Regions from separate parts of the Peribacillus sp. NPDC058075 genome, predicted to be linked through region 2. Evidence: riboswitches for the same ligand, from Rfam matches in the RefSeq annotation. Region 2 holds a riboswitch; the other holds the start of a gene.

Region 1 (6,235 bases), on a different contig from region 2:
AAAAAAAGAAGATGACCATCGCCCATAATACGAGCAAAATAAGGAATATGTATCTACGAATCATATACTATCAGGATGTTCAATGATCCCGCTTAATTTCTCCTTAATCTCTTCCACAAGTTCATTTACAGTAACATCTTGTCCAGACTCACCCTTGGCAAAAGTGTCTTTTAAAATATCAAAAAAATCCATGCGAAAATTCCACTCCAATATATAATTGAGCCGCCATTTCATACTTTTATCCTAATCCTTTTTTCAAAAATAAGGAATATAGCTCATTTACTTGATAATCACATATAAAGCGGGAATTGGCAAGCAGGAATTAGTTTAAAGACCAAAAATTTACCCAATTTTAACATTTCTGAAATATCCATTAGGAATGAATACTAGTAAGTTTTAGGTAAATAGTGGGTATAAAAAAAACAAAAAGGACCGATTCCTCAGCCCCTTCGATAAACCTCATATTATGCTTGTCCCATAAAATAAGTCATTAATGTAATCAAAACTAAAATAATAGTAATATAAGTCCCAATAAAAATTTTCTTGCTTCTCTGTTTCTTTTCATAAACTTCCTCGAACGTAATGAATTTATTTTTTGTCATCAAATAATCTCCTTCTATTTTGATGGCAGCTATCTGACATCGCCTGTTGCGAAGTCCCTTTGCTTAATCTCTATAGTGTAGTATCGGCACATAACCAAAAATGTTTAAGTATCATTCACTATTTTTTTGCTATATTTCGTATATCTGGAGAGAAGTAAGACAACTTAAAACACATGATATATATAAATAAAATTCTATTATCCAAATATTAAATCCTTATGTATTCATTTAATAATCTGATTTAATTAGGGTTTTATTCTAAAACATTCCATATTATTTTTATCCAGCCGCAAAATGATAACCATAACGGTACACTGAATAAAGTTCCCCACATTAATCCCTTAAAAAAGGCAATAGGTACATCCATAATAAAAATCCCCCCAATTAGGTCGCATTTTTATTATCATCGCCATGTTCCTTATTCTGGATACCTTTTACCGTAATTTCCGGTAATGAAAATAAAAAAGAAGACTGTATAACAGCCTTCCCTAAGGTACATATAGCCTATCCCAAGATGTAAGATTTTTCTCTTGATCCATTTTCTACGATAAAATCATTTACATCTTTAATGGACAAGCCTGAATTTTTCGCTTCTAACATTAAATAAACCCATTCTTCCAAATCATTGTTTACTTCCATGACAAATTCCGCCTATTTGTGGTAACACAGCCGTCTTAGCAAAGCCTTAGACCTGTAATTTTGCGTCCCTATTTTTCAACAGGTTTGCTTTTCTCAAGAATATTTAACATTATGATGATTTTCCAATTAAGTATCATGCGCAAAATATGTAAGTCTAACTTTTATGAAGTCACATACCCATATATTCATGTTAATTATACTTAAAAAAGCTGATGATTAACTAAAATATTTTTCGTAATTTTCCGCCATCATTCTACAATATTCTTAAAAAAACAACTAGGTATTGGTAATTTTAAAAACAAGCTTAACGCGCAATAAAATTCAATAATGAATTATTTTAACTTTCTTCGACGTTTATTAAATACTTTCATAAAAATACTTCCTTCTTCTGTTTTAAAAAACTTAACTCCAACTAATTTTAAAGGTGTCCATATTTCTCTCATTTGGTATAAAGGCATTAAAAATCATCCTTTCTTCTATAGATTATTAATTGAGCTAATGACAGGTATCTATTAAATAGCAAAATCTATTTTTTTATCCTTTGATAGAAATAACAGTTTTTATACTTACCTTTAACGAACAAATCGTTCTTTATAACGAATATTTAAATTGAACTTACCATCTTTACATTATTATGTCAATTGTTTTCTTATGAATCTATTCTAGTATTTGTATCCCTCATCTTCTGCTTGTATGCTTCCCTCTCTAATCATACAAGTTGATCCTCAAGCCTTATGCAGATTTTTTAGCCAATGTTCCGAAATTTGGCATGAGGTGTTCCGTCTTTCAACTATTCTCCAGAAGTTTTTATTCGCCCAGTAGAATTTAATTGAGCCTGCAAATTAAGATATGATGGTTAACTTTATATTTTTTTGTCTATTTTTGTCTGTTTTAGAGAACTAACTATACTTTATTGAGAACAAGTGCTATATTATAAAAAAAACGGTTCATATGGAGGAGGATATGACTAGATATGAGGAATTCGACTCATTAAGGGGTTTAGCCGCACTCATTGTGTTAATCGGGCATTATTTGATGGTTTACCCTTCATATGCAGATTATCAGTATGGTTCAAGCAGCTCCTACATAATTTATTTGTTTAAGGAAACTCCTTTACGCCTTTTTTTCAGCAGTGGAAATGAGTCTGTCATTCTATTCTTTGTATTAAGTGGTTTTGTTTTGTATTTATCAGTTAATAGTGCTAAATTCCACTATTCTACATACTTAATAAAACGAGTGTTTCGAATTTATATACCATATCTAGTAGCAATAGGCATGGCTATATTGGCTAAAATGCTTTTAAGCCAAATTGATTTGCCCTATATCACTGACTGGTTTAATAAATCTTGGACAGGCCCGGATACTCCTTCCTTATTAATAGGACATCTTTTGTTTATCGGGCAGTACAATACAGACGCCTATAACAATGTTATATGGTCCCTTGTTCACGAAATGAGAATTTCGATTATATTTCCTGTTCTGATTTTTTTATTTGTTCGAAAAAAGCTTAAATACTCTTTATTATGGCTTTTTGTTTTAATTTTTTCGTCGACTATTTTTTTGTTTTTGTTTGGTTCTGGTGGCGATATAACCAGCTTCCTTCTAAGTTTCCACTACAGTACCCTTTTTTTGATGGGAGCAATAATAGCGAAATATCGACTTGTACTTTTTTCCTATACCTTGAAAAAGAAAAAGTCTGTAAAAATTGTATGGTTGTTGGGGGCCATTACCTGTTTTATGTACGAAGGCATCATTGGCGAAGTGGATTTTTTAAACAATTATATGTTTAGGGATTATGTAGTCTCATTCGGTGTTTGCATTTTTATCATCATGAGCGTATGTTCCCAAAAGATTTCGGCGGTCTTAAGGTCTAGGTTGCTAACTCTACTCGGGAAAATTTCATATAGTTTGTATTTGTACCATCTTATATCCTTATTCTCATTGATGTACCTATTCTATAACAAGCTGCCTACCGGTTTACTATTGATATTTTCCTTTTTCTTATCTTTTTTACTTTCTTCAGCGTCCTATCTACTCGTGGAAAAACCATGCATGAGGCTCGGATCGTATTTCACAAGAAACAAACAAGAAAAAGGAATTTCCAAAGACCACATAGCTTTACAACGCAAAATAGGATAATTGCTTACCATTATATAAAAATTCTATGCAAGTTGTGAACGTATTCTTACAATCTCTAAAAAAGTGGTGAAATCGATGAATGAAAAAGTAAAAATTAAAGATTTTATACGAATCTTAAAAAAGCGAATTTTTATCATTATTCTATCTACCCTTTGTATTACTGGTTTTATCATTTTTTCGTCCATGTACCTTATGAAACCAACCTATCAGTATTCCACTCAAGTTCTGGCAGGATCTTTAAGCATGGATGAAAAGGAAGCTTCCATAAACAAAGTTCAAGAGAACAGACAGCTTGCCCTTTCGTATATGGACATCATTAAAAGTCCGCAAATCATGTTAGGAGTTAAAGAGGAATTGAATCTTAAAACTTCTAGCTATGACTTACTTAAGCAAGTTTCCATTACTAATCGAGATAATTCACAAATCATCACGATTACCGTCAAGGATTCAAATCCTGAATCCGCAAAGGAAATCGCCCAAACTGTCGCGAGGCATTCGATATCTAATTTTAAAGACATTACTAACGTTAAACAGATTAGTATTCTCAATGATAATGAAATGGGACAAGCAGAACTGCTTTTCCCAAAGCCGAAATTCATCATAGCCATTTCGATCGTAATAGGCTTTTTTGCTGGAATAGGCTTAGCACTTCTTAGAGAGCACTTTGATGATTCAACCTATTCCGATAGGGAGCTTGAACTTCTTGGAATTCCATTATTAGGGAGGATGGATTTGAATAGCAAAAGAATAAACAGAAAACGTAAAACAACATATAAAACCTTACCTTCCACAAAACGGGGTGAATATAGTGAGTATTAAATTCAATAGGAAACAATCCTTCTACCTAAATGAAATCAATAAAGAGCAATTTTATACGATATGTAACAATATCGAGTCCAACCTTCATAAAGACGATTCAATATTAATGATTACATCTCTTTCACAATCACAGAATATTGCCAATGCTTCAGCATACTTAGCACTTGCCTTTTCTGAGCAGCGTAAACGAGTCCTTGTAGTGGATGCTAATCTGCGCCAGCCTTCGCTGCATCAAGTGTTTAATATCGATAATTCATTCGGTTTTACCAACTTGCTTTTAAACGAGACGCCCAATATTAACGAACAGGCTATACATATAAAGGGTCGTCTATTTTGTATACCTACAAGCGAAGCCATTTATGAACCAGCAACTTTATTAACATTAGAGACACTTCCAACACTGATTGAAGAGTGGAAGAAGGATTTTGACCTCATTTTATTTCATACATCTGACAGTTTAAATAAACCTGATGCAAATATCGTTGCTAAATATTGCGATGGCATAATATTAGCGATACAAGAAGGCAGAGACAAGTTAGAGAAAATTGCCGGTGTGAAAATGCAATTTGAACGGGCAAATCTTGAAATATCAGGTTCAATGATCATTTCTTAATACAGGGAGGATAACCAGTGGATTCGAAAGTCAGAGTCGATAGGCAGGAAGAAATCCTGACAAAACCACTATCGACATCATCTAGTTTTAATATAAAGCGCACTATGGATTTAATCATCTCGTTTTTTATGCTGATACTTACAGCACCTATTTTACTTTTATTCTGCATTCTTATCCCTATTGATTCAGCTGGCTCCCCTTTTTTTTATCAACAAAGGCTAGGCCTGGATGGGAAGCCTTTCAATATGATTAAACTGCGTTCCATGGGCATCGATGCTGAAAAAAATGGGCCTAAGTGGGCAAGTGCAAATGATTCCAGGGTGACTAGAATAGGAGCCTTTATACGAAAAACACGGATTGATGAAATCCCTCAGCTTATTAATGTTTTAAAAGGAGATATGTCGCTTATCGGGCCAAGACCTGAAAGGGAATATTTCTATAAAGAATTCGAAAAGTTTTTGCCTGGCTTTAAAAACCGTTTATATGTGAAACCAGGAATAACAGGGTGGGCACAAGTAAATGGGGGATATGATTTATCACCAAAAGAAAAGCTGCATTACGACCTATATTATATTCAACACCGCTCAATTGCTATGGAAATCAAGATTTTGTTCCGAACATTGACCATAGTCTTTACTGGTAATGGAGCTAGATAATCTAAAAAAGGGGTAGTGAAAAATGAAAAAAGTACTAGTAACTGGGGGCTTCGGATTTATTGGTTCTCATATTGTTGATACATTAATCCGTAATAATTATGAAGTGGCTATATATGATAACCTCTCTACCGGATCTATCGGAAATATCCAGGCCAAAGTCACACCCTTCTTTGGAAATGTTGAAGATGAGGTCCTGCTTGAAAATGCGATGGAGACATTTAGGCCTGACTATGTCATTCATCAAGCTGCACAAGTAAGTGTACAACAATCCATTTCGGATATGACGAATGATGCAAGGATCAATATCATGGGAACGATAAACATCGCTAAGCTTTCTCACAAGTATGCCGTTAAAAAAATCGTGTTTGCCTCATCAGCAGCAGTATATGGAGATGCTGATGTCATGCCCATCACATTATCACATCTTACCTCTCCATTATCACCCTATGGTGCATCAAAAAAAACGGCAGAGGAATATCTAAAGCTTGCTAAAGAATTATACGATTTGAATTATGTGAATCTTCGATACAGCAATGTATATGGGCCAAGACAGACAGCTAGCGGCGAAGGCGGTGTTATATCGATCTTCACTAATCTTGTCATAAAAAATGAGCGGCCCGTCATTTATGGAGACGGCACTCAAACAAGGGATTTCATCTATGTAAAGGATGTAGCCGATGCCAATCTGAAAGCGTTGGAATACGAAGAAAGCGGCACCTTCAATGTCTCGTCAACCACCAGTACAAGCATCAATCAATTATTCTCGA
Region 2 (6,235 bases):
ACGTTTCAGATTAATGGAGCGGAAATAACGGTGAAGCAAAAAACGGCGGATACCGTCACTTTCTCTTCAACAGCTGATGTGGATTCCATCTTGGACACAGTCACTCAGTTTGTGAATAAGTACAATGAAATCATTAAAAAGATTCAGGATAAAACAGGCGAAGCGAAATATCGCTCATTCACCCCGCTTACAACCGAGCAAAAGAAGGCTATGACAGAGGATGAAGTGAAGCTGTGGGAAGAAAAGGCGAAGAGCGGAACGTTAAAAAGCGATTCGACGTTAAAAAGTCTCCTGACCACGATGAGATCTTCCCTATACACTTCGGTGGATGGGATCACAGGAAAGAACAGTCTCAGCAGTTTGGGCATTACCACAACGAAGAATTACCTCGAGGGCGGTAAATTAACGATTGATGAGGATAAGCTCCGGGCTGCCATTTCTGAAGATCCAAATGCGATTTATAATATGTTCATGGCGGATGGAACGGAAATAGGCGAAAAAGGACTGGCGCGCCGTTTGCGCGCCGATATACAATCTTCCATGAAAACGATAACGGAAAAGGCCGGGAAGGCCGGATTTGTTAATAACTCGTTTACCATCGGGAAGCTGGTGAACGGATTGGATACCCGGATCTCATCATTTGAAGCAAAGTTAACGAAATTGGAATCGCGCTACTACAGCCAATTCACGGCGATGGAAAAAGCGATTCAAAAGGCGAACAGCCAAAGTTCATCGTTAGCTTCTTATTTTAGTTAAGGAAGTCGGAAAGGAAGTTAAGTATGGCGATAAATAATCCCTATCAATCGTATCAGCAAAATTCAGTCAATACCGCCTCCCCGGGAGAGCTTACATTAATGCTTTATAATGGCTGCCTAAAGTTCATCATGCTTGGGAAGAGAGCCATCGAAGCAGGAAATATCGAAGCGAGGAATACGAACATCATCAAGGCGCAGAATATTATCCGCGAATTGATGGTGACGCTGGATATGGATGCGGATGTATCCAAAGATATGATGAGTCTGTATGATTTCATGAATCGGCGTCTGATCGAAGCGAATATGAAAAATGATGTTGCTGCCTTGGAAGAAGTGGAGGGCCTTGTTACGGAGTTCCGGAATACTTGGAAGGAAGTAATTCAAATCAATCGCAAAAAACAATTTGCCCAAAGCGGTCAAGTGTAATGGTGATTAGGACGTTTCATGAGTTGACTGCTGAATTACTTGCCGTTCTGGAAGATCACACGATCATAGAGCGTGATGATAAAATAGAAAGGATCACAAAGCTGATCGATCAGCGGGATGGACTTCTTTCTCAAATCACCCCCCCTTTTACTGCTGAAGAGCAGCAGCTGGGACGTGCAGCACTGTTGCTCAACCAAAAGGTCGATCACTTGCTGAAGCTTCAAAAGCAAGAGATTCAGCGGGATATCCAGGAAATAAATAAGAAGAAAAAATCATCCAATAAATACACGAACCCGTATGAAAGTCTATCAGTGGATGGCATGTTTTACGATAAAAGAAATTGATTACCCAACCGTTTGGATTCCAAACGGTTTTTATGTTAATTATTTTTAAATTTTCTGTAAATAAAATAGGCTTAATTTTTTCTTTCTAGCATAGCATTTGATATAATGAAGCTAGGGCAGACATCAACCCTTTCCAAACCTTCCGACAATTGTTTCAATATTTCGACATATTTCATGATGTGTTTCTAAAAGGAACCGGAGGGGTATTGTAGAATCTAACTGTATAGTCTTAATTTAAGGAGGACTCACTTTATGAATTACAACGTACGCGGTGAAAACATTGAGGTAACTCCAGCAATTCGAGAATACGTCGAAAAGAAAATTGGCAAGTTAGAACGATATTTTAACAATACACCAGATGCAAATGTGTTAGTGAATTTAAAAGTGAACAATAATACATCAAAGGTCGAAGTGACGATTCCCATGCAGAATTTGGTTCTTCGTGCTGAAGAGGAAAATGCGGATATGTATGCTGCCATTGACTTGATCAATGATAAGCTTGAACGCCAAATTCGTAAACATAAAACGAAGGTCAATCGTAAGTTCCGGAATAATCTATCGGCTGCACCAGATGCATTCGCCTTCAATACGGAAGTTGACGAAGTGGTGGATGAATTCGAAGACGATAATGATATTGAAGTGGTCCGTAATAAGCGCTTTGATTTAAAGCCGATGGACAGTGAAGAAGCGATTTTACAAATGAATATGCTTGGTCACAGTTTCTTCGTTTACACGAATGCGGATACTAATACAACGAACGTAGTGTACCGCCGAAAAGATGGACGCTATGGATTGATTGAACCTAGTTAATTATTATTTTATGATCACAAGCACAGCCCAGCCTTTGGGTTGTGCTTTTTAATGCCTGTTGATAGAATTCGTTTGAAAAGGAAAAAATGATTGCTTCTTTTGTTCTCTAAAGAATCCATATCAATGAAGAATCCTTTTTAAAGAACGGCAATTGTTCTTTATTAAGATAAATAGTCAATTTTACCTATTCAATAACCCCTTTCTTTTGCACTATACTCAAATTGTAGGTTCTTTAAAAAGAACATCTGGTTATTTATAAAAAACAATTTGATCAGGGTGCAGAGGGGTTGGATTACTTGTATCGAAAGAATTGCCATACTTGCCATAGGGCTTCTTTTAGCAGTGCGGAATATGGAAAGTGGCTTTGCCCGACTTGCGGTGAGGATTTAACTGCGCAAAAAGCCTTGGATGCACTTACAATGGAGAGAATTAATACACAGCAACGGAATATTAAGAAGAGCAATATTTACTATTATATAAAAAAGGAAAGGAACTAAAAAATTATCAACAATTAGAATTTTCTTAATATTGTAATATTTTGTCGGATAAAAGTTTTTGCATTTTGGTAGATTACCGACATAAAATAGCAATATATGGAGTGGGCATCCGTTATAATATGATTATAAGCAATGTATTTGGTAATAAATACCACGACAAAGGCAAACTTATTGAAAGATGAGGGCGCAAAGGCACAGGTCTAAGGTCCTCGAGACTATGATGGCTGGTCAGCCTGAAATACAAAGAGTATTTTAGGAGGTAGAAGAGGTGGCTAATGTGGAAATGGACCAAGAATGGGTGAAATTGATTTCAGAAGCAAGGAGCTTGGGTTTCAAAAAAGAGGAAATCAGTGCTTTTTTTAAACGGGAAGGCCTTGAGGTAACATTAGAGGAGAACAATGGAAAATAGCTTTCGATCAAGATTGAGAACATCCCTATAAACAGTAATTCGATTCATTAGCTGTTTATAGGGCTTATTCCTCCTTGAGATTCAAACAAGTCTAGCTTATTCAAACTGTATTCTTCAGGTTTATGTAGGTAAACTAGTGCACTACCACTCTACTCTTCTTTATCTTTTCTCCACTTATTAAACTCGATGAATTCCCTGAATTGTTGTTTTGAAACACCCGAATTCATGGCCTCCTCAACGATTTTCATCCAGTCGGTGTCCAAGGTTTCCTTATTTGGTGCATCATAAAGCAGGGCATCAACAGGAATGTTAAGTACGGCGGAGATTTTTTCAAGAAATTGAATAGAAGGATTCGTTTGTAAGTTCCGCTCGAGCGAACTTAAATAAGACTTTGCGACACCCGCTTTATCGGCAAGTTCAGTCATCGACATTTTCTTTTCTTCTCGCAGTTTTTTTACACGTTCACCAATCATCAATACCACCTCGAAACATGTTCTATTTATCTTCCGCTAATAAGTTTCAGTAGCCCGCCTTTCATTCAATAAACATGACGCCTAAAAGGCTGGATTACCTTGACATGCTATCGCTAAAGAGGACACACAGCATCTAGTGATGGAAGGTTATGGATAATTCTCATTTACATATGGAATAGTGGGGAGTTTGCAACATATTTTTTATACTTCCTTCTATTTTAACAGTTTTACTCCTCATTTATCCATTGTTTTTCGCAAGAAATGAATTGAGGTCTATACCAGGGAAGTGACATGAAGTTGTACCTCTATGACAGAAGTGGTAAAATTAAGCGTGCATTAGTAATAATAGAAGTGTGTTTCTTCTTACTTATATGAATTTTGTCATTGAACGATCATTACCATAATAGAGGAGCGTTATTGAATGCTTAATATATTAAATAAAGTTTTTGATCCGAATAAGCGAGAAATCAAACGTTTGGAAAAAATCGCCGATCAGGTCGAAGCGCTGGCTGATGAAACGGCGGCGTTATCGGATGAACAGTTGCGTGCCAAAACGGGTGAGTTTAAAGAGCGTTATCAAAATGGGGAAACCGTTGATGATTTGCTTGTCGAGGCTTTTGCGGTAGCGCGTGAAGGGGCAAAGCGTGCTCTGGGCTTATATCCTTACCGTGTTCAAATCATGGGTGGGGCATCCCTTCATGATGGAAATATCTCCGAGATGAAAACAGGGGAAGGTAAAACCTTAACATCCACGATGCCGGTTTATTTAAACGCGCTTACCGGTAAAGGTGTACATGTCGTTACTGTCAATGAATACTTGGCACACCGTGATGCCACCGAGATGGGTGTATTGTATGACTTCCTCGGTTTGACCGTCGGGTTGAATTTGAACAGTCATTCTAAAGAAGAAAAGCAGGCGGCGTACAATGCGGACATTACGTACAGTACGAATAATGAGTTAGGTTTTGATTATCTTCGTGACAATATGGTGTTATATAAAGAGCAAATGGTACAGCGTCCGCTCCACTTCGCTGTCATCGATGAGGTCGATTCGATTTTGATTGATGAGGCGAGAACGCCATTGATCATTTCCGGTTCGGCACAAAAATCGGCTCAGCTTTATATCCAGGCCAATGCGTTTGTTAGAACCTTAAAGAAAGATACGGACTACACATATGATGAGAAGACAAAAGGTGTTCAGCTGACGGAAGATGGGATGAATCGAGCTGAAAAAGCATTTAATATCGATAATTTATTCGATATTAGTCACGTTACTTTGAATCATCATATCAATCAGGCGTTAAAGGCTCATGTTTCCATGCATTTGGATGTGGATTATGTGGTCCAGGAAGGCGAGATAGTCATCGTTGACCAATTCACTGGCCGTTTGATGAAAGGCCGCCGATACAGCGAAGGTCTCCACCAGGCGATCGAAGCGAAAGAAGGACTTGAAATTCAAAATGAGAGCATGACTCTTGCGACGATCACATTCCAGAACTATTTCAGGATGTATGAAAAACTTTCAGGTATGACTGGTACAGCCAAAACGGAAGAAGAGGAATTCCGCAATATTTATAATATGAATGTCATTGCGATCCCGACAAATAGGAATATCATCAGGGATGACAGGGCAGATCTTATATACGCGACAACTGATGGGAAATTCAAGGCTGTTGTGGAAGACATCGCCGAACGTTATACAAAGGGTCAGCCTGTGCTTGTCGGTACGGTTGCCATCGAAACATCTGAGGTCATATCTGCCTATTTATCCAAAAAAGGAATCCCTCACGATGTTTTGAATGCCAAGAACCATGAGCGTGAAGCGGAAATCATTGCGAATGCAGGTAATCAAGGCTCAGTTACGATCGCTACGAACATGGCAGGGCGCGGTACGGACATCAAGCTTGGTGAAGGTGTCAAGGAGCTTGGGGGGCTTGCTGTAATCGGTACGGAACGTCATGAAAGCAGGCGTATAGATAACCAGCTGCGTGGCCGGTCCGGCCGTCAGGGAGATCCAGGGGTCACTCAATTCTATTTATCAATGGAAGATGAATTGATGCGCCGCTTCGGTTCGGATAACATGAAAAATATGATGGCACGCCTAGGTATGGATGATTCCCAGCCAATTCAAAGTAAAATGGTGACAAGGGCCGTTGAATCCGCACAGAAACGTGTCGAAGGCAATAACTTCGATTCACGTAAGCAATTACTGCAGTATGATGATGTTCTCCGTCAACAACGGGAAATTATCTATAAACAGCGTTTCGATGTCATGGAAAGTGAAAACTTACGTGAAATCGTCGAAACGATGATCACGGCATCCATCCAGCGAAATGTTGTCGCGTTTGCACCAATGGGCGATGAGGAAGGCTGGAATTTACAAGGCCTTGTCGATTACCTGAATGGTAACCTATTCAATGAAGGTTCAATCACTGTGGCTGATTTGGAAGGGAAAAACGAATCGGAATTGGTTGAGTTCATTTTAGCCAAAGTGAAAGAAGGCTATGACCAAAAAGAAGAA

The links. A riboswitch is a leader RNA that binds a small molecule or an ion and turns the genes downstream of it on or off. The one in region 2 is predicted to bind cyclic di-GMP.
Region 1: another riboswitch for cyclic di-GMP. It lies ahead of ACFVS1_RS04170 (anti-repressor SinI family protein); the one in region 2 lies ahead of ACFVS1_RS19140 (anti-repressor SinI family protein).

The regions. Positions count from the first base shown of each region.
Region 1 covers NZ_JBHVSL010000001.1:824,812-831,046, reverse strand. Annotated here, with positions in the region: gene ACFVS1_RS04180 (VanZ family protein) at 1-64, opposite strand, end outside; gene ACFVS1_RS04175 (YwzD family small protein) at 61-192, opposite strand; gene ACFVS1_RS04170 (anti-repressor SinI family protein) at 1,107-1,241, opposite strand; cyclic di-GMP riboswitch class I at 1,259-1,340, opposite strand; gene ACFVS1_RS04165 (acyltransferase family protein) at 2,205-3,380, shown strand; gene ACFVS1_RS04160 (YveK family protein) at 3,456-4,199, shown strand; gene ACFVS1_RS04155 (CpsD/CapB family tyrosine-protein kinase) at 4,189-4,812, shown strand; gene ACFVS1_RS04150 (sugar transferase) at 4,917-5,468, shown strand; gene ACFVS1_RS04145 (NAD-dependent epimerase/dehydratase family protein) at 5,491-6,235, shown strand, end outside.
Region 2 covers NZ_JBHVSL010000002.1:287,170-293,404, reverse strand. Annotated here, with positions in the region: gene ACFVS1_RS19165 (flagellar hook-associated protein 2) at 1-756, shown strand, start outside; gene fliS (flagellar export chaperone FliS) at 780-1,181, shown strand; gene fliT (flagellar protein FliT) at 1,181-1,525, shown strand; gene hpf (ribosome hibernation-promoting factor, HPF/YfiA family) at 1,778-2,335, shown strand; gene ACFVS1_RS19145 (hypothetical protein) at 2,632-2,832, shown strand; cyclic di-GMP riboswitch class I at 2,984-3,069, shown strand; gene ACFVS1_RS19140 (anti-repressor SinI family protein) at 3,101-3,241, shown strand; gene ACFVS1_RS19135 (helix-turn-helix domain-containing protein) at 3,391-3,714, opposite strand; gene secA (preprotein translocase subunit SecA) at 4,136-6,235, shown strand, end outside.